Regions from separate parts of the Couchioplanes caeruleus genome, predicted to be linked through region 1. Evidence: riboswitches for the same ligand, from Rfam matches in the RefSeq annotation. Region 1 holds a riboswitch; the other holds the start of a gene.
The links. Region 1 has a riboswitch for glycine ahead of gcvP (aminomethyl-transferring glycine dehydrogenase). Riboswitches for the same ligand answer to the same signal wherever they lie in the genome.
Positions count from the first base shown of each region.

Region 2: another riboswitch for glycine. It lies ahead of EDD30_RS24500 (L-serine ammonia-lyase); the one in region 1 lies ahead of gcvP (aminomethyl-transferring glycine dehydrogenase).

Region 1 covers NZ_RJKL01000001.1:163,439-173,598, forward strand. Annotated here, with positions in the region: gene EDD30_RS00765 (DEAD/DEAH box helicase) at 1-2,114, shown strand, start outside; gene EDD30_RS00770 (deoxyguanosinetriphosphate triphosphohydrolase family protein) at 2,274-3,749, shown strand; gene EDD30_RS00775 (hypothetical protein) at 3,752-4,099, opposite strand; gene EDD30_RS00780 (nucleotidyltransferase domain-containing protein) at 4,231-4,989, opposite strand; gene EDD30_RS00785 (nucleotidyltransferase domain-containing protein) at 4,986-5,654, opposite strand; glycine riboswitch at 5,714-5,807, shown strand; gene gcvP (aminomethyl-transferring glycine dehydrogenase) at 5,881-8,685, shown strand; gene EDD30_RS00795 (DUF5999 family protein) at 8,831-9,031, opposite strand; gene EDD30_RS00800 (chorismate-binding protein) at 9,154-10,160, shown strand, end outside.
Region 2 covers NZ_RJKL01000001.1:5,472,847-5,483,006, forward strand. Annotated here, with positions in the region: gene EDD30_RS24460 (hybrid sensor histidine kinase/response regulator) at 1-27, shown strand, start outside; gene EDD30_RS24465 (DUF4407 domain-containing protein) at 89-1,399, shown strand; gene EDD30_RS24470 (hypothetical protein) at 1,648-1,950, opposite strand; gene EDD30_RS24475 (helix-turn-helix domain-containing protein) at 2,118-2,498, opposite strand; gene EDD30_RS24480 (hypothetical protein) at 2,674-3,258, shown strand; gene EDD30_RS24485 (S8 family serine peptidase) at 3,512-5,383, shown strand; gene EDD30_RS24490 (hypothetical protein) at 5,580-6,149, shown strand; gene EDD30_RS24495 (S26 family signal peptidase) at 6,152-6,757, shown strand; glycine riboswitch at 6,797-6,890, shown strand; gene EDD30_RS24500 (L-serine ammonia-lyase) at 7,015-8,325, shown strand; gene EDD30_RS24505 (hypothetical protein) at 8,374-8,733, shown strand; gene EDD30_RS24510 (hypothetical protein) at 8,747-9,361, opposite strand; gene EDD30_RS24515 (hypothetical protein) at 9,863-10,160, opposite strand, start outside.

The DNA.
Region 1 (10,160 bases):
TGGCCAACCTGGCCCTGCGCGAGGGTGCCAACGCCGACGTCGGCCAGGTGGTGATGGACGAGTTCCACTTCTACGCCGAGCCCGACCGGGGCTGGGCCTGGCAGGTGCCGCTCATCGAGCTGCCCCAGGCGCAGTTCGTGCTCATGTCGGCGACGCTCGGCGACACCACCCGCTTCGTCGAGGACCTGACCCGGCGCACCGGCCGGCAGACCGCCGTGGTCGCCAACGCCGAGCGGCCGGTCCCGCTGTTGTTCTCGTATGCGATGACGCCGCTGCACGAGACGATCGAGGAGCTGCTCACCACTCGCCAGGCGCCGGTGTACATCGTGCACTTCACCCAGGCGGCCGCCCTGGAACGCGCGCAGTCGCTGATGAGCATCAACATGTGCACGCGTGCCGAGAAGGACGCGATCGCCGCCGCGCTCGGCAACTTCCGGTTCACCGCGGGCTTCGGGCGTACGCTCTCGCGCCTGGTCCGCCACGGCATCGGCGTGCACCACGCGGGCATGCTGCCCAAGTACCGCCGCCTGGTGGAGACCCTCGCCCAGGCCGGCCTGCTCAAGGTCATCTGCGGTACGGACACCCTCGGCGTCGGCATCAACGTCCCGATCCGCACGGTGCTGTTCACCGGGCTGTCCAAGTACGACGGAGTGCGGACCCGGCTGCTCAAGGCCCGCGAGTTCCACCAGATCGCGGGCCGCGCGGGCCGGGCCGGCTTCGACACCCTGGGCACGGTCATCGTGCAGGCGCCCGAGCACGTGATCGACAACGAGCGCGCGCTCGCCAAGGCCGGTGACGACCCCAAGAAGCGCCGCAAGGTGGTCCGCAAGAAGCCGCCGGAGGGCACCATCGGCTGGGGCCAGCCCACGTTCGACCGGCTGGTCGCGGCCGATCCGGAGCCGCTCACCTCGTCGTTCCAGGTCTCGCACGCGATGCTGCTCAACGTCATCGCCCGCGGCGGCGACCCGTTCTCCTCGATGCGGCATCTGCTCACCGACAACCACGAGGAGCCCGCCGCCCGGCGCCGGCACATCCGCCGCGCCATCGCCATCGCCCGGGCGCTGCTCGCCGGCGGTGTGATCGAGAAGGCCGACGGGGCCTACCGTCTCGTGGACGACCTGCAGCTCGACTTCGCCCTCAACCAGGCCCTGTCCCCGTTCGCCCTGGCCTGCCTCGAGCTGCTCGACAAGGAGTCGCCGGACTACCCGCTCGACGTCGTGTCGGTGATCGAGGCGACGCTGGAGGATCCCCGCCAGGTGCTCTCGGCACAGCAGTTCAAGACCAAGGGTGAGGCGGTCAACGCCATGAAGGCCGAGGGCATCGAGTACGACCAGCGCATGGAGCTGCTCGAGGAGGTCACGTACCCGAAGCCGCTGGTGGAAATGCTCGAGGCGGCGTACGAGACGTACCGCCGGGGGCACCCGTGGGTGGCCGACCACGAGCTCAAGCCCAAGGCTGTCGTCCGCGACATGTACGAGCGCGCGATGACCTTCACCGAGTACGTCTCCTTCTACGGCCTGTCCCGCTCCGAGGGCCTCGTGTTGCGCTATCTCGCCGACGCCTTCCGGGCGCTGCGCCAGACGGTGCCGGAGGACGCGCGTACGGAAGAGCTGACAGACCTCATCGAGTGGCTCGGCGAGCTGGTCCGCCAGGTCGACTCCAGCCTGCTCGACGAGTGGGAGCGCCTGCGCAACCCGGGCGCGGAGATCGCCGAACCGACCCCCTTGGACGACAGGCCGCCGGCGGTCACCCGCAACACCCGCGCCTTCCGCGTCCTGGTCCGCAACGCCATGTTCCGCCGCGTCGAGCTCTTCGCCCTGCGCCGCGCCGAGGACCTGGGCGAGCTGGACGCGGAGTCGGGCTGGACGACGGACCGCTGGATCGAGGCGCTGGAGGACTACTACGCCGAGTACCCGGTGGTCGGCACCGGCCCGGCGGCCCGCGGCCCGGCGCTGCTGCACATCGACGCCGGCCCGGCGGTGTGGAAGGTCCGCCAGGTCTTCGAGGACCCGGAGGGCGACCACGACTGGGGCATCGACGCCGAGATCGACCTGGCCGCCAGCGACGAGGCCGGCGCCGCGGCGATCCGCATCATCGCGGTGGGGCCGCACTGACTTCCTGGTGAGGCTGGCGTTGCCCCAGTTCACTTCTGTGGCGAGACGCCGGATCCACGGCCTCCCGCATCTCGTCTATGCGCCGGGCGGGCGCCCTCGTCATGCCATGCTTTGACCGCAGGACAGCGGTGTGTTGGCACACGAAGGGCGACCCCAGCGATGACGACGGCCCTGCCCGTGGCGGTTCTTTCCTCACCGAGACGCGTCGCCCGCGACATGCGGCACCAGGAGCTGCGGGACGGCCGGCGCTGGCACCAGGACCCGTCGCCGACCGATCCCCGGACCGAGGGCATGCGCGACCGCGACCGGATCCTCTACTCCTCGGCGTGGATGCGGCTCACGGGCGTGACGCAGGCGGTCAACTCCCGTCCCTCCGATCCGATCCTGCCGCACAACAGGATGACCCACAGCCTGCGCGTGGCCCAGGTGTCCCGGAGCATCGCCGAACAGCTCCTGATCGGCGACACGGAGGCGGACATGGAGCGCCGGGACAAGCTGCGCGTGCTGGGCGGGCTGGACGTCGACGTCGCCGAGGCCGCCGGGTTCGCCCACGATCTGGGTCATGCGCCCTTCGGCCACGTGGGGGAGCGGATTCTCGACGAGGTGGCCCGGACGGAACTGGGACTCGCGGACGGGTTCGATCCGAACGCCCAGACCCTGCGGATAGTCTCCCGGCTCGAGCGCAAGTATCAGGACGCTCCGGGAATGGACCTCACCAGCGCGACGCGCGCCGCCATTCTGAAGTACCCGTGGGTGCGCCGGCCGATGCTGGTGGACCACGACGACTTCGTCGAGGGGGATCCGGACTACCGCCGGCATTGGTGCAAGTTCAATGCGTACGCGGAGGACGGCGCCGAGATTGCCGACGCCCGTTCCTTCTGCGATGCCCTTCCCGACGAGGTGCAGACCCTCGAGGCCTCGATCATGGACGTGGCCGACGACATCAGCTCGGCGATCCACGACCTGGAGGACTTCTTCCTCGCCCGTGTCGTCGACGTCGAGGCGGCACGGGAGCTGATCGATGACAGCTCGGAGACCGTCGTGTCTCTGAAGAGGAAGCTCGCCGCCGACTACGAGGCGTACTTCGACAAGTCCCTCATGGAGCAGGCGCTCGTCACCGTCCGTGAACTGCTGCTGCGGGCGGTTCCCCAGCCCTTCACCGGTCTCGCCGACGAGATCGGCCGGGTCCGTTGGCACTGCTCGCAGATGATCGGCGCATACATCGCCGATGTGCGTCTGGCGCCCGGAGCACCCGGCGAACCGCACTGGCCCGGCGGGCCGTTCATCGGTCTGAGCCGCCCGAAGTGGCACGAGATCCAGGTCCTGAAGGCCATCAGGGGCCACGTCCTCACGTCGCGGGTCGTCGGTGACCGCGAGATCGGGGAGAAGGCGACCCTGAGGTTGGTGGTGTTCCGGCTGGCGGAACTCCTGGAATCCGACCCCGCCCTGTTGCCGGGCCCGATGAAGCGCCTGGTGCGGTCCCTCGAGCAGGACCCGGCGTTCGACCGGGACCATTCGCTGCGCAGGCGACTCATCCCGGATTTCCTGTGCAGCCTCACCGACAGCCAGGTCGACGACCTCTTCGACTGGCTGCACGGCCGTCGGGTGCAGGGGACGGCCGACTGGGACGGGTGACCCTACGCGGGGGTTCTCCGGCGCAGGCCGGGGTGGCGGGCCTCCCAGGCCGCACGGACGCCGCGCGGCAGGTTGAGCTCGGGCCAGACCCGCACCAGGGTCGGCCCGTCGAGGTGGGCGCGCAGCTCGTCGATGCGGATCGCCTCGCGGAGCACGTTCTCGTACATCCACAGCAGCATCGTGTGCTCGCCGAGGTCGAAGGCGCGGTGGGGGTGCCACCAGAGGCGCAGCGGCAGCTCGACCAGGCCGCGGGTCGGACCGGTCAGCTCGGCGAGGGTTCCGGCGACCAGCACGGGCCGGTGCGGACGCGCGAGATGGACGACCGGGTCGTCGAGCGCGCGGGTGGACATGGGGACCAGCGTAAACGCCGGCCGGCACCGCCGGGTAACCCCTAGGTTCCTAGGATGCTCTACACGCGGAGCGCCACCTCACCCCGAAACACGACGGCTACGCCGACTGCCGGACAAACAGCCGGGTCGGGTCAGTCTCCGGAGACCGAGCCGGAGAGGCGGGCGCGGACCACCAGTTGGTGCAGCGCCTCGACCGCCTCCGGGTCGGCGTGGTCCGGCAGGGTCGAGGACTCCCGGGCGGTCTCGAGCTCGGCACGCAGCCGGCTCACGTCCTCCGCCACCGCCTCGCGAAGATGCGGCGGGAAGGCGCCGTGCTCCGCCGCGCGCTTCATCGCGATCAGCTCCGGCACGTACGGCAGGTCGCAGAGCGCGCCGAGGTCCGCGACCACCTCGCCGGTGCGCATGAGGTGGATGCCGGTGTGCAGGACGCGCAGCGTGTACAGGGCGGGCTTGAGCTCGCCGGTCTTGGCGAACAGCCGTTCCTGGGTGGCGGCGAAGCCGAGGTAGTGGTGGGCGTGGTGCCGGGTGATCATCGCGGGCGCGAGCGCGATCAGTTCGCGGTGCACCGCCGAGGTCTTGACGACGAGCGGGGACAGCAATTGTTCGAGGACATAGCCGTTGCGGCTGTGGAACAGGCGGGCGAACTTGAGCAGGTCGTGGCTGACCACGTCGAGCTCGACCCCGTCGCGCAAGCTGTCGGTGTTGATCGTTTCGGGGCCGGTACGCAGGCCGACGACGTCGGCCGCGGGCAGGAGGTGGCTCCCGCGCAGGTCGAGGTCGCTGTCGACGGAGGCGAAGCCGTAGAGGTGGGCGCCGCTGACCGTGACGAAGACGGTGGGATGGGGCAGGGCCACGGCTTCCGCGGCCCAGGCGGGCACGTCGACGGTCATGTCAGGCCTCTTTCGCGTACGCCGGTCAGCAGGGCGTCGACGCCTGCGCGGTCGGGCTCGTCCGGCAGGGTGGTGGCGGCCTCGGCCTCGGCCAGTTCGGCTTGCAGGTCTTCGGACCACGAGACCACGGATTCCCAGCTCTCACCACCGGTTTTGATCCGCAGGAGGCGCTCACGCAGGGGGCTGACATCGACGAGGATCTCGCCGGTGCGCAGGACGTGGGCGCCGGCGTGCAGCAGGCGGATCATGTGCATGGCCTGTTTGTGGTTGGTCTCGCCGGTGCGGGCGCGCCGGGAAGCGACGCGTTTGAGCTGGTCGCGGGCGTACCCGCCGTACGTCTGGGCGACCTTGCGGGAGAGGAAGGCCGTGCGGGCCGCGCGCAGCTCGTGGCCGTCGGGGGTGGCGTGTTCGATCAGGGGTGACCAGAGCACTTCCAGGACCGTCGGGTTGGCCTGGAGGGCGAGGGTGCAGAAGCGTTCGATCTCCCAGGAGAACTGTTCCTCGCGCGGGCCGTCGAGGTGGGTGGGCGGCTTGTCGAGGTGCCAGAACGCGCGGGTCGGCGCGGCGAAGACGCCGCGGCGGTCGTGGTCGGAGTCCGGGTCGTCGAGGCCGTACGCGCGGGAGCCGACCACCACCGCGAGGATGGTGTGGGGCGGATAGGTCACATGCCACAGCCTAGGTGGAGTGACCGGGACAACCCCGCTGGTAGGTTGTCCGCAGCCGTACCACCCACGCGGGAGAGACCGCCGGTTCGCCGGTGGCGCCGAAGGGGCAAATCCTCCCCGGAACCTCTCAGGCAAAAGGACCGCGGGGGCAGGCGACTCTGGAGTGCGCTCGTGGGTATGACAGAGGGGGAGGTTGCCCGTCGACCTCGTTGCCTCTGGAGCCGCCATGACGTTCGCACTTCGCCACATCGGTCCCGATCCGGACGCGCAGACCCAGATGCTCAAGGCCATCGGGTACGCGTCGCTGGACGCGCTGATGGACGCCGCGATCCCGGAGGTGATCCGCTGGCACGGCACGCTGGCGCTGCCGCCGGCCGCCTCCGAGGAGGAGACGATCGCCGAGCTGCGGGAGATCGCCGGGCGTAACGCGGTCACCACGTCGATGATCGGGCTGGGCTACTACGGCACGGTGACGCCGGCGGTGATCCGGCGCAACGTGATGGAGAACCCGGCGTGGTACACGGCGTACACGCCGTACCAGCCGGAGATCAGCCAGGGGCGCCTGGAGGCGCTGCTGAACTTCCAGACGATGGTCACCGACCTGACGGGCATGGCCACGGCGAACGCGTCGATGCTGGACGAGGGCACGGCGGTCGCGGAGGCGATGACGCTGGCCCGTCGGTCGTCGAAGAGCAAGAGCAACGTGTACGCGGTGGATGCGGACACGCTGCCGCAGACCCTGGCGGTGCTGCGGACCCGGGCGGAGCCGCTGGGCATCGAGCTGCGCCTGGTGGATCTGGATGCGGGCGGGGAGCTGCCGGCGGAGTACTTCGGGCTGCACCTGCAGTATCCGGGTGCCTCCGGCGCGGTGCGCGACCACGCGCCGCTGGTCGAGGCGGCCCACGCGGCGGGTGCGCTGGTGACGGTGGCAGCGGATCTGCTGGCGCTGGCGTTGCTGCGGGCGCCGGGTGAGATCGGGGCGGACATCGCGGCCGGGACGACGCAGCGGTTCGGCGTGCCGCTGGGCTTCGGCGGTCCGCACGCCGGGTATCTGGCGGTGCGCGCCGGGCTGGAGCGTTCGCTGCCGGGCCGGCTGGTCGGCGTGTCCCGGGACGCGGACGGTGCCCCGGCCTACCGGCTCGCCCTGCAGACGCGGGAGCAGCACATCCGCCGGGAGCGGGCGACGAGCAACATCTGCACCGCGCAGGTCCTGCTGGCGGTCATGGCGAGCATGTACGCGGTCTACCACGGCCCGCGAGGACTGCGGGCGATCGCGCAGCGGGTCCACGATCACGCGCTGGCGCTGGCGGGTGGCCTGGCGGCGGCGGGTGTCGAGGTGGCGCACGCGGCGTTCTTCGACACGGTGACCGCGGTGGTGCCGGCGCGGGCGGCGGCCGTGGTCGCGGCCGCGGCCGAGGCGGGCATCGATCTGCGCTTCGTCGACGAGGACCGGGTGTCGGTCTCGTGCGACGAGACGACCACGGCGGCGGTCGTGGCGGACGTCCTGGCGGCCTTCGGTGCCGCGCCGGCCGTGGCCGCGCAGTGCGGTGCGCGCCCGCTCGCGCGCACGACGGACTACCTGACCCATCCGGTGTTCTCGACGCACCATTCGGAGACGGCGATGCTGCGCTACCTGCGCCGGCTGTCCGATTCCGACTATGCGCTGGACCGGGGCATGATCCCGTTGGGCTCGTGCACGATGAAGCTGAACGCGACCACGGAGATGGAGCCGGTCACCTGGCCGGAATTCGCGGACATCCATCCGTTCGCGCCGGCGTCGCGGACGGCGGGCTACGAGGCTCTCGTCGCGCAGCTCGAGGCCTGGCTGGCGGAGATCACCGGTTACGACGCGGTGAGCGTGCAGCCGAACGCGGGTTCGCAGGGTGAGCTGGCGGGCCTGCTGGCGATCCGGGGCTACCACCGCGCCCGCGGGGACGTGCATCGCGACGTGTGCCTGATCCCGTCGAGCGCGCACGGCACGAACGCGGCCAGCGCGGTGATGGCGGGCATGCGGGTGGTCGTGGTGGCCTGCGACGACAACGGCAACGTGGACCTGGCCGACCTGGACGCGAAGATCGCCAAGCACCGTGACGCGCTCGCCGCGATCATGGTGACGTACCCGTCGACGCACGGCGTGTACGAGCGGGGCATCGCGGAGCTGTGCGGCAAGGTGCACGACGCGGGCGGGCAGGTCTACGTCGACGGCGCGAACCTGAACGCGCTGGTCGGGTTCGCCCGCCCGGGCAAGTTCGGCGCGGACGTGTCGCATCTGAACCTGCACAAGACGTTCTGCATCCCGCACGGCGGCGGCGGCCCCGGCGTGGGTCCGGTGGCGGTGCGCTCGCACCTGGCGGAGTTCCTGCCGGGTGACCCGCTGGAGCCGGGCGATCACCATGCGGTGTCGGCGGCGGCGCACGGTTCGGCGGGGATCCTGCCGATCTCGTGGGCGTACCTGCGGATGATGGGGCCGGACGGCCTGGCGCAGGCGACGTCGGTGGCGGTGCTGGCGGCGAACTACGTGGCGGTGCGCCTGCGCGAGCACTACCCGGTGCTGTACGCGGGCAACGAGGGCCTCGTCGCGCACGAGTGCATCCTGGACCTGCGGCCGATCACGAAGGCGACGGGCGTGTCGGTGGACGACGTGGCGAAGCGGTTGATCGACTACGGCTTCCACGCGCCGACGATGTCGTTCCCGGTGGCGGGCACGCTGATGGTGGAGCCGACCGAGAGCGAGGATCTGGCGGAGCTGGACAGGTTCTGCGCGGCGATGATCGCGATCAAGGGTGAGATCGACCGGGTGGCGGCGGGGGAGTGGCCGCGGGACGACAACCCGTTGCACCACGCCCCGCACACGGCGGCGGCGGTGTCGGCGGACGAGTGGCCGCACGCGTATCCGCGGTCGCTGGCCGGGTTCCCGGAGGGTGTGGACCGGGCGGCGAAGTACTGGCCGCCGGTGCGTCGCATCGACGGTGCCTACGGGGACCGGAACCTGGTGTGCTCCTGCCCGTCGCCGGAGGCGTTCGAGGACTGAGATTCGGCGCGCCGGGCCGGTGGGCGTTTTCACCGGCCGGTGTCGCGCCGGAAGACCGGTCCGGGCCGGTGTGCGCGGCGCCGTCGGGCCTGGCCTGGCGGTGTCGCGCCGGGCCGGCCGGCCCTCGGTGTGCGGGAGGGGCCGGTCAGGCGGCGAGGGCGTGCCGGGCGGGGCCGCGGTGTGGTTCGATCTTGCTGCCGTCGGGCAGGAGTTCGCCGGTGTCCTCGAAGAGGATGACGCCGTTGCAGAGCAGGCTCCATCCCTGCTCGGGGAAGGTCGCCACGATGCGGGCCGCCTCGCGGTCCACAGCCTCAGCGGAGGGACAGGTGACTTGGTGCTGGCACATCGAAGGTCTCCGTGTCGGGGGTTGTGTCGTTCTTCACATCAACGGTGGCGAACACTACTCCCATCGGAACGAGTCCGGGTGGAGCGAGTGACGGTGCCCCATTGAGCGAATCCACTGTTCAGATGTTCCACGGCGGCCGTGGATACGACCACTGTGCGACAGCCGCGCCAGCCCTTCCACCGGGTTCTCCGGCCTCCTGCCAGCGTCGTCACCGTCCGTCATGCCGGTACGAGTGGTACCTGAGTGACGGTGGTGACCCTGCTGAGCTTCTGACAGCGTGGCTCGAGGACAACGGACTGCCGGTGCGAAAATTGGGCCGAACGGCCAGTGGTTTTCACCCGTTCGGCGCCGGGACCCCCTGCGGATCGTCACTGTACGTATCGGCCGCGGCCGGTTCGGTGATGGCCGGCGGGGCGTACGGACGGCCGAGCCCAGTGCCTGGAATCCCCGACGTGGTAGCGGTTCTCTACCGGCACGCCGACGGCGACACGCCTCCGCCGGGCCACCTCCCGGCGCTGCCGAGTGGTGACGCTGCGTCGCCACCGGCCGACTGGGCCCTCGGCCCCTGGGAGGACAGCTGGACCCGGCAGGAACACGCACACGCGGTCCGTCAGGTCCGTGCGGCCATCCGCCGGGGGGACGTCTATCAGGTCAACGTCGTAGGGCACATGAGCGCCCCGTACACGGGAGATCCCGGCCCGGCCATACAGCGGGTAACCAAACTGCCCGGCGCGCGGTATGGCGGGATTCTGACAGGGCGGGACTGGGCCATCGCGACGGCCTCGCCGGAGACCCTGGTGGAGGTCCGGGACGGCCGGGTCGTCACGCGGCCCATCAAGGGCACCCGAGCGGCGACCGCCGAGGGCCGCCGCGAGCTGCTCGCCTCCGCCAAGGAGCGGGCCGAGCACGTGATGATCGTGGACCTGGAGCGCAACGACCTGTCCCGGCTGGACGGCGTCGGCCCGGTGCGGGTGGACGAGCTGTTCGCCGTGCGCCGCTGGTCCGGCCTCTGGCAGGCCGAGTCGCAGGTCTCCGCGCCGGTCGAGGGCGACCTCGGCCTGGCCGGGCTGCTGCGCGCGGTGTGCCCGGGCGGCTCGGTGACCGGCGCGCCCAAGCTGGCCGCCCTGGA
Region 2 (10,160 bases), 5.3 Mb from region 1:
CTTCTCCGCCATGGCGCCGGCTCGTAGCGGTCCGGCCGATCCACCCGTTTCGACCGCGCGAGCCGCCGCGATCGGCGAGACTCGCACCATGCGTCGATTGTTGCTCCGGATCGCCAACGTGAACCCGGAGAGCGTGACCACGCACTCGGACCGCGTCCTCTACTGCTCCATCGGCGTCTTCATCGTGCTCTATTTCGGGTACGCGACGGTGGGCGGCGCCGCTTTCGTCGATGCCAGCGCCAACTACACCAACCCCTGGTATCAGTGGCTGGTCGGCCCGCTGGTGGCGACGGGCGTGGTCGCGTACGACCGGGCGGTGGTCGGCCGGGTGGCGATCAACTTCGAGAACCTGGACTCGCCCGACCCTAACGAGCTGCTGCGCAAGCCCACGCTGGGCCTCTACTTCGGCCGGGTCTGCCTCGCCCTGCTCTTCGCGGTGATCATCACCGAGCCGCTGATGCTGGAGCGCTACAAGGGCGAGATCGACGCCCACCTCAACGACGTGCACAACGCGGAGATCAGCGAGATCGAGAAGGGCGGGGCGATCGCCGCGTACGATGCCCGCCTGGCGGAGCTCAAGAAGGTGACCGCCGCCGAGAACAAGGCGGTGCAGGCGCTGAACACGCGGGCGGCCGAGAAGCGCCGCGATGCCCGCCAGCTCTACGCCCAGGCGGTGGCCGACTCCGAAGGCGAGGGTGCGTCCCGCAAGGCCGGCTGCCCGCCCGGTGGCTTCTGCGACACGCTGGTCAAGCGGTCGCGGGGCCTCGACGCCGAGGCGGCCCAGCTCGACGCGCAGGCCGCGCGGCTGCAGGAGAGCCAGAAGGCGGCCCGGGAGTCGCGCGCCGCCGAGGAGACGGACCTGACCAACAAGATCAAGGCGCAGCGGACGAAGAACGCCGAGGCGATCGCGGCCGACGCCGGCTTCGGCGCCCGCACCAAGGCCATGTGGTTCCTGGTGAGCACCGACTTCTGGGGCATCGGCCTCTTCTACGTCGGCATCGCGCTCCTGCTGGTCGCGCTGGACTGCGCCGCGGTGGGACTCAAGATCGTCTCCCACGGCAACGCGTACGAGCGCACCGAGGCGCGGCTGGCCCGCGGCCGCGAGCACGAGGCGGCGATCGGCTACGAGCAGGGCCTGAAGGACGCCCGCCGGTATGCCGAGGCGGCCTCCCGGGTGATGGCGGAGAGCATAGGCAAGGCCTCGCACGACGAGGAGCTGGCCGACATGGCGATGGAACGGGCCCGGGCACACCTGTACGACAGCGTGGCGGGCATGCCGATCCCGCCGGTGTCGTCCGTGCCGCTGATCGACCATCACCCGGCGCCGAGCCCACCGCACGGCCCGCCTCCGACGCTCCACGATGTGGACAGCATTGATGTGGACAGCATCAGGGCGTAGTGCAAATTGCAGGAGGGGGGCTACGATTTCACTCCGGTACACCGCCAGCCCACGCTCTGTTTTCGGCGGTGGCGCCGGGTTCGAGGAGCGGCGGAGGCGGCGAGCGATCGCCGTCGCCGCCGTGGCCCGTCCAGGCGGCGGCTGGAGATTTGCGGCGCTGCCGGAGATTGCCACGGCCGCGGGGCTGCAGCGGCTGGAGATTGCAGCGGCCGGAGGGCGGCGGCGGGAAGGCGCGGCGGGCGCCGCGGTCACCGCGGCGGGGTCGGCCCGCCGGTGGCGCTGGTCCGGGGCCGGGGTTCGCAGCCCACGACGCGGATCGCCCGATGCGGGACCGGCCGCATCACCGGCGCCGCAAGCCGCGCGGCGTAGCGCGCGCGGGTCGACGAGGTTCCCAGCGCGAGCCGGAGCTGTTCGAACTCGTCGCTGGACAGGATGACGCTCGCCATGTCCAGCGCCTCCCGCCGGGATCTGCACCGCGGAAGAGCCACGACGACTCCGTGCGGCGTCTTCACACGGACCGCGATCGGCAGTTCGGTCATGCAGACGCGCATGGTTCCTCCTGGGATTCGCTGATTGCGGCGGTCGCGATCGAGGCGCGGTGCGGCCACGGCTACTGAATGTGTATCCGCCCACACTCTATGAAGCATTCGGCATGATCGATGCGTGCAGCGCAGATTTCTTGCGATCCGAAAACGGGACGAAACGGCCGCGGCCCGGATCACGCCGATCGATCGGCGCTCAGCAGGGACTGGACCAGCGCGAGGACGTGCCGCCGGTCGTCGGGGCTGAGCCGGGACAGTGCCGCGACCAGGATGGTGATCTCGGGGTCGGTGACCGGCTCCTGCCAGGTGGCGAGCCCGGCGGCCGATGCGGCCGCGGCGCGGACGGCGTCGAGGGGCACGGCGAGTCCCTCGGCCAGTCCCTCCAGGGTTGCGGGATGCGGCGGGCGCCGCAGATGCTCGGCCGTGGCGAGGTGGTGGACGGTGGAACGCGGGATGCCGCCACGCCGCGCGACGTCGGCATACGACCAGCCCTGCTCCGCCATCCGGTCCCGGATGAGCTGCTGGAGAGGGTTCATCGGCATCCCGGTCGTCGTCATGTGTCGTTCGCTGTGGGTTGTCTCGGGTGCTCTAGTTCAGAGAAGTTCATAATTTACCGCGCAAATATATCGAACCAGTTCAACCCCTTGTCCGGCACCATCGTCGAGCGTAGCGTCCGATGTCGATGGACAACCTGTCCATCGAGGTTGGACGTTGGGAGGCACGATGTCAGCCATGACGTACGCACCCACCATGTCGGGGACGAGCCAGGGCCAGATGTTCGGCGGCTGGGGCGACAGCGCGTACGGTCCGCAGCAGCAGAGCGGCCAGACGATGGGTCAGCAGCCGCTGCAGCAGCACTTCGCGCAGCAGCAGCTCGCACTCCGCATCGCTCAGCAGCTCATCCGGCAGCAGGTCACCCAGGTGCTGGCGCAGCAGCCGGGAATCATCCAGCAGCTCGAGCACATGCAGCTCATCCAGGTGCAGACGCAGTCGCACCCGCTGGTGCAGGTCCTCGCCCAGCAGCCGCTCGTGCAGCAGATCGCGCAGCAGACCATCCAGCAGCTCACGCAGTCGGGCATGCTGCAGGTCGCGCACCAGGTGGCCCAGCAACTCGTGCAGCAGCAGCTGATCCAGCAGACGGTGCCGCAGCAGGGCTACGGGCAGCAGGGCATGGGCCAGCAGTTCGGCCAGCAGGGCTTCGGGACCCCGAGCTTCGGGCCGCAGCAGCAGTACGGCCAGCAGCAGTTCGGCCAGCCGCAGTTCGGCCAGCAGCAGAGCCCGTACGGGAGTTTCACTCCCGGGCAGTTCGGCCGCTGACCGGTCCGAGCCGGACAACCGCGATCGCCTACCTGCGCCGCCGGCGGCCACCGCCGCCGTGACGCGGTGGCAGGCCTCCCGATCGCCGCGCGGCCGGCGCGGCAGCCCTCGGCGGTGGCCGGACCCAGTCCGGTCGCCGCCGACGCACATGCGTTCCCGCGCCGATCCGGGACGATCCGGCGGCGCCATGTCATGCGTTCCCGCGCCGGTCCGGGACGATCCGGCGGCGTCACCTCAGTGGAAGGAGCACGCCATGCCCGAGCAGGGCCAGGCACCCGGCACCGGCCGGCCGAAGGGACGGCCCGACAAACCCACGGATCGGCCGGCCGAGCCCCGCGTCGCCGCCACCCGACCGGGTGGGACCGACGACACCCCGCGCGGGCAGGGGCCGCGCGACTCCGGCGACGAGACGGGCGGACGCCCCGAGTCCGTGCGACGCCGCCCCGAGCGGTATCTGGTCGCGCCGACCGGCTGGGCGACCATGCCGGGACTCCCCGGCACCGCCGACCCGGCCGCGGCCGGGCAACAGCTCATCGAGGCGCTGCAGCGCGACCCCGCCCTGCACGTGTTGCGGGTCATCCGCAGTGCCGCGAGCGAGTCGAGCCCCGGCGACCAGGCCCCCCTCGTCACCGGCATCCGGTTCCCGACGGTCGCCGTGGTCGAGGCCACCCCGGAGCAGGCGGCGATCCTGGCCGCGCGCCCCGAGTTCCACGTCGACATCGACCACCCGCTGCGGCACGGCGAGCAACTGCCAGTGCCCCCCACGGTCCCGGGCACGGGCACTCTGGACCAGTCGCTGTCGGTGCGGTTCCGCGTCCGCGACGAGCGCGACGAGCCGCTGCGCGACGCGGTGGTCTACGTGCACGGCGGCCTCTACCCCGTCGTGGGCCGCACCGACGCCGACGGCGCCGTCGAGCTGACCGTGCCGGCCGAGTCCCTCGAGGCCGTACGCGGCGTCTTCGTACGCCCGCGGTCCGACTGCTGGAGCACGATGCTGAAGTCGCCGTCCCTGTCGGCCACCGAGGCGAACCCCGTGGTCTGCCGGCGGCTCGACACCGCACCCCGCGAGCTCACCGCCGACGGCTGGGCCCGGCGCGCGATGAACTTCGACCGGCTCCCACCGACCTATCGCGGCCACGGCGTACGCATCGCGGTGATCGGTTCGGGCGTCGACGCCGGACGCCTCGGCGCCGCCGAGGGCGTCATGTCCGGGATCAACGTCGTGGGCCAGGATGAGAAGGCCTGGGACCAGGACGCGATCGGACGCGCCACGCACGCCGTCGCGCTGATCACCGGATCCGACGGTGACCAGGCCGGAGGCCTGGCCCCCGAGGCGGAGGTGCACGTCTGCCGGGTCCTGCCCGGCCGGCTCAGCGACCTCATCGAGGCGCTTGACTACTGCATCGCCCAGGAGGTCGACGTCATCGACCTCGGCGTCTACACCGAGGGCGCGGCCGGGCTGGTGGCGTACAAGCTGGAGGAGGCCCGGCAGGCCGGCATCCTCTGCGTGGCGGCGGCCGGTGACACCGGCGGACCGGTCACGTTCCCCGGCACGCTCGCCCCGATCTTCACCGTGGGGGCCGTCGGGCAGTTGGGCACGTACCCGCCGGAGAGCCACCATGCCACCCAGCAGAGCGGGATGCCGACCCGGGAGGGCTTCTTCGTCGCCCGGTCTAGCTGCACGGGCCGTGAGGTGGACGTGTGCGCGCCGGGCGTCGCGGTGATCTCCGCGGTCGGCCCCGAGGGCCGGGCGGCCTTCGACGGCACTCCGATCGCGGCGACCCACGTCGCCGCGCTGGCGGGGCTGGTCCTCGCCCACCACCCGGACTTCCGGTACGGCTTCGGCATGCGCGGACCGGCCCGGGTGCACCGCCTCACGCAGTTGATCAAGTCGAGCTGCCGGCCGCTGCCGGGTGCGGACCCGTACCGCTGCGGCGCCGGGCTTCCGGACGCGGCCGTCGCGGTCGGGCTGGTCCCGCAGTGGGCGCCGTACGGCATGTCGGAGGCCCCGGGCGTCCCGTTCGACGCAGCCGCCTCGGCAGCCACGGCATCCCCACCGGCCGCGATGACGCTCGTGGCGGCCATACGGGCGGCCGGCTACCTGCTGCCCGACCCCGATGAGTGACGGCTGACAGTGCGACCGGAGGCCGCCGGGTGGACGCGAGTCCGCCCGGCGGCCTCGCCGTCTCACCGCTCGCAGAAGTTCCTCCAGCCTTGCCGCGGATTTGACGGCGGCTTGAGTCCCGGTTGAGGGAGCGGGCCGAACTACTCCTCTGACAGCGAGAGATGGCCGGTGCGCCGGTCGGTGAGAGGAACACAAGATGCAGTTCCGCGGAACGAAGATGCTGGCGGTGGCGCTCACGGTGACCGGCGGAATCGCGATCAGCTCCGGCGTCATGTGGCAGGCCTCCAGCGCGGCTTTCACGGCGAACACCGGCAACAGCGCGAACACCTGGAATGCGGGTACGGTCGAACTCAGCGACGACGACAACGGCTCGGCGATGTTCTCGCCCACCAACCTGCGGCCCGGTTCGACCGGCGAGAAGTGCATCAACGTCTCGTACACCGGCAGCCTCGCGGCCACGGTGAAGCTGTACGGCACCGCCGTCTCCGGCGATCTCGCCCCGCACATCGACCTGGTGATCGAGGAGGGCAGCGGCGGCGGCTACGGCACCTGCACCGGCTTCACCCCGTCGGGCACCGCCTACACCGGCACGCTGGAAAACTTCGGCGCCACCAAGAACAACTTCGCGAACGGCGTCGGCACGTTCGCCCCGGCATCGGCCGACAACAAGACCTACCACATCACGTACACGTTGAACGCGTCCACGCCGGACATCAAGCAGGGTACCTCCGCGGCGGCGACCTTCACGTGGGAAGCGGCGAGCTGACCATGACCACCCTGTCCGCACCGGCCGGATGGGCCGGAACCCACCAGCCGGCCGGACGCCGCCGGTCGAGCGGACGCCGCACCGTCCCGCCGGGCCTGCCGTCGCTGCTGCTCCGGTTCGTCGCCATCGCCATCCTGGCGGCCGTGGGCGCGCTCGTGGCGTGGAGCTCGGTGCCGGCGATCTGGGGCTGGACCCCGGTCGCGGTCGTCAGCGAGTCGATGAGCCCGTCCCTGCACCGCGGTGACGTCGCCGTCACCTCGGCCCCGCCGGAGAACTGGACGCCGATCGTCGGCCAGGTCGTGGTCGTTCCCGACCCCCAGCACCCGGGCCAGACCCGCATCCACCGCATCTCCGGCATCGACGAGAACGGCCTGCTGATCACCCGCGGCGACGCCAACGGCAGCGACGACAGCTTCCGTACGGCACCCGACCAGGTCAAAGGCATCGGTCGCCTGCTGATCCCCGGGGTCGCCCTGGCGACGCTGGACATGCGGGAGGGCGACCCCGCGATGTTCGTGGCCCAGACGGTCGCCGTGCTCGGCGCGGTCGCCCTCGTTCTGCGACCGGCCCGCCGGGCGACGCCCGACGGACTTGACGGCTCGCGGTAAGGCTTCTACGGTCGGCCCACAACTGAAGATCGCGCTGCTCGAGCCCTGGCGGGAGAGCACCCGACCCGGTCGGGACGCCGAAGGAGCAACCCCTCCCCGAGAATCTCTCAGGCACAGATACCGCCAACGGCGAGGCGACTCTGGAAAGCCGGGACCACCCTAGGACCCGCACCCACGGTGCAAACCGCCTCGCGGCGGTGAAGCTCTCAGGTATAGATGACAGAGCGGGGAGGGTCATCTGCGACCAGGGAGCCTTCATGGCGGTCAGCGCCTTCGACCTCTATTCCATCGGGATCGGTCCGTCGTCCTCACACACGGTCGGCCCGATGCGGGCTGCGCGACTCTTCGCGGCCGCACACCCCGGCGCGTCCCTCGTGCGGGTCGAACTGTTCGGCTCGCTCACCGCGACCGGCCGCGGTCACGGCACCGACGGCGCGATCCTGTTGGGCCTCGAGGGTGAGGATCCCGCCGTCGTCGACCCCGACCGGGCCGCTGTGCGCGTCGAGGAGATCCGTACCGACGGCAAGCTGCTGCTCAACGGCGCCCGGCCGGTCTCCGTCGAGTTCGTCCGGCACCGGCGCAGCCTGCCCTACCACCCCAACGCCCTGCGGTTCAGCGCCGACGACGGCCCCGAGGTGACCTACTACTCGGTCGGCGGTGGGTTCGTGGTCGAGGAGGGGGCGAGCACCGATCCGGACGCGACCGTGCTGCCGCATCCCTTCGCCACCGGCGACGAGCTGCTGGAGATCTGCCGGCGGGAGGGCACCTCGGTCTCCGGCGTGATGCTCGCCAACGAGCGCGCCTGGCGCACCACCGACGAGATCCACGACGGCCTGCTGCACATCTGGGAGGTCATGCGCGGCTGCGTCGCGCGCGGCCTGCGGACGGACGGCGTCCTGCCGGGTGGCCTGCGGGTACGCCGGCGCGCCCCGGCCCTGCACGCCGAGCTGATCCGGCGCCAGGACTCCGACCCTCTGCACGTCATGGACTGGGTGAACCTCTTCGCCCTCGCCGTCAACGAGGAGAACGCGGCCGGCGGGCGGGTGGTCACCGCGCCGACCAACGGCGCGGCCGGCATCGTCCCGGCGGTGCTGCACTACTTCACCCGGTTCGTGGCCGGCGCCGACGACGAGGGTGTGGTCCGCTTCCTGCTCACCGCCGCCGCGATCGGCATCCTCATCAAGGGCAACGCGTCGCTCTCCGGGGCCGAGGTCGGCTGCCAGGGCGAGGTCGGCTCCGCCGCGGCGATGGCGGCCGGCGCGCTGTGCGAGGTGCTCGGCGGCACCCCGGAGCAGGTGGAGAACGCGGCCGAGATCGCTCTGGAGCACAACCTCGGGCTCACCTGCGACCCGGTCGGCGGGCTGGTGCAGATCCCGTGCATCGAGCGCAACGCGATCGCCAGCGTCAAGGCGATCAACGCGGCGCGGCTCGCCCTCAACGGCGACGGCGATCACCGGGTCAGCCTCGACACCGCGATCCGCACGATGCGCGACACCGGGCGCGACATGTCGAGCAAGTACAAGGAGACGTCCCGCGGCGGACTGGCGGTCACCGTCGTCGAGTGCTGATTCGTCGGATAGGGTGCAATTTGCACTCGCCGACCTGGAGCGGAGACGGTGAAGGTAGATCTGAAGGACCGCCGGATCGTCATCGGCGTCGCGGTGGCCGTCGTGGTTCTCGTCGGACTCGCCATCGGCCGCTCCGCTCAGGACGCGGGCCCGGGCCGGCTCGACGACGGCGCGGAGAGGGCCTGCACCGCCTTTGCCGCAGGCTACGCAGATGCCGGCACCAAGACGGCCCGCCTGTCCCTCGCCGACGAGGTCGGCAAGCGGGCGGCCGACAGCGGGAACGCGCGGATCGCGGAGCGGGCCACCGCGCTGGGCCGCAGCGCGAACGAGACCGCCACCGCGTGGAAGGCGGACGCCACCGCCTTCACCCAGGCCTGCCGGGACGCCGGTTGGAGCTCGACGGGCTGACCGGCGACCCCGGTCAGGGGCGGCGGGCCTCGCCGGTGATGCGGACCGGCACGGTGAAGACGGCGCCGCGGCAGGCCTCGTCGGCGTCGGCCGCCATCCGGAGCGCGCCGGGCACGGTGAAGACGGCCACGTCGTTGCGGGCGACCTCCCAGCGCACCGCCAGGTCCGGCCGCGCGATGCTGACGCCGTGCCGCTCGCAGCCGTTCTCGCGGTGTTCGTCGTCGGCGATGACGTTTCCGGTGCCCGCCGCGACCGAGGAGACCCGGATGGCGAAGTCGTTGTCGTTCAAGACCGTCACGGTCAGGTCGCCGGTGGAGCCGGGCGCCAGCGGCACGTCGAGGCTGGAGCGTCCCCTCAGTCCCATCTCCACCGAGGCACCCGCCCCGGTCGAGTCGCTTCCCGAGCCGGTGATCTTCCAGTACGCCCACATGGCCCCGGCGTTGACGATGACGGCCGCCACCGCGGCGGCCACCAGGATGCCCCGGGTCCGCGGGTCCAGTCCCCGCCGGCGCGGTATCGCCCGGAAGGCGGGCTCGTCGAGCTCGGGTTCGCTCGCGGCCGGGGGTGCGGTGGTGTCCTCCGCCCGGGTGTCCCCGGGCTTCTCGCTGCTCAGCACGGCTCGCCTCACGAGTCCACACCGGCCTCGGGGGCGGTGCTCACGGAGCGGGGCGTCGCGGTCGGGGCGAGCCGTCTGCGGGACGTACGCATACGGGGCTTCCTTCTGCGAGGTTGCGGGTGTTCCAGCCGGTCGCCTCGCGGCGTCCGGGACGCCGCGTGGTGACACCTACAGTGCCCGATTCGGGGGCTCGCCGAGATCGGCGTTCCGTCTCGCGTTGCCCGCGCATGACTCAGTCAGGACAGCCGGTACGGGCTAATTCCTCCGGGGGAGCGGCGGTCGTCGCGCCGATCTTCGCAAGGTGCGCCGCTATGCCCGGCGATGACGATTGACCAGCGGTTACATGGCTGTTAACACCAAGAATCGGGGCGGGCAAACGTGAGCCCCGGTGGCGAACGTGGCTCGTCTCGCGGCGACCCTCCCGCGACCGGGCCGGCCCGCTCAGCGGCTCCCGGAGCGACGTCGGCGCCGGCCCGCTCAGCGGCTCCCGGAGCGACGTCGGCGCCGGCCCGCTCAGCGGCTGCCGGAGCGGCGCCGGCGCCGGCCGCCCGGCAGAGGCGCCGGCTCGGTCTGGATACGGCGGCGCGCGTGGCCGACGACGTGCTGCCGGTCCAGGTCGCACCCGCCGGGGGTGTGCTGGCGCCTGCGGATGGCCAGGTCGAACATGGAGTTGGACGCTTGGTCGTAGCCGGTGCGGTAGTCCTCCTCCCGGTCCAGTCCCTGCTTGTACCACTGGTGGATGCGTCCGGTCGCGTACCTGCTGGCGACGACGAAGGCGAGCGCGAACAGCGCTTGGATGATGCTGTTGCCA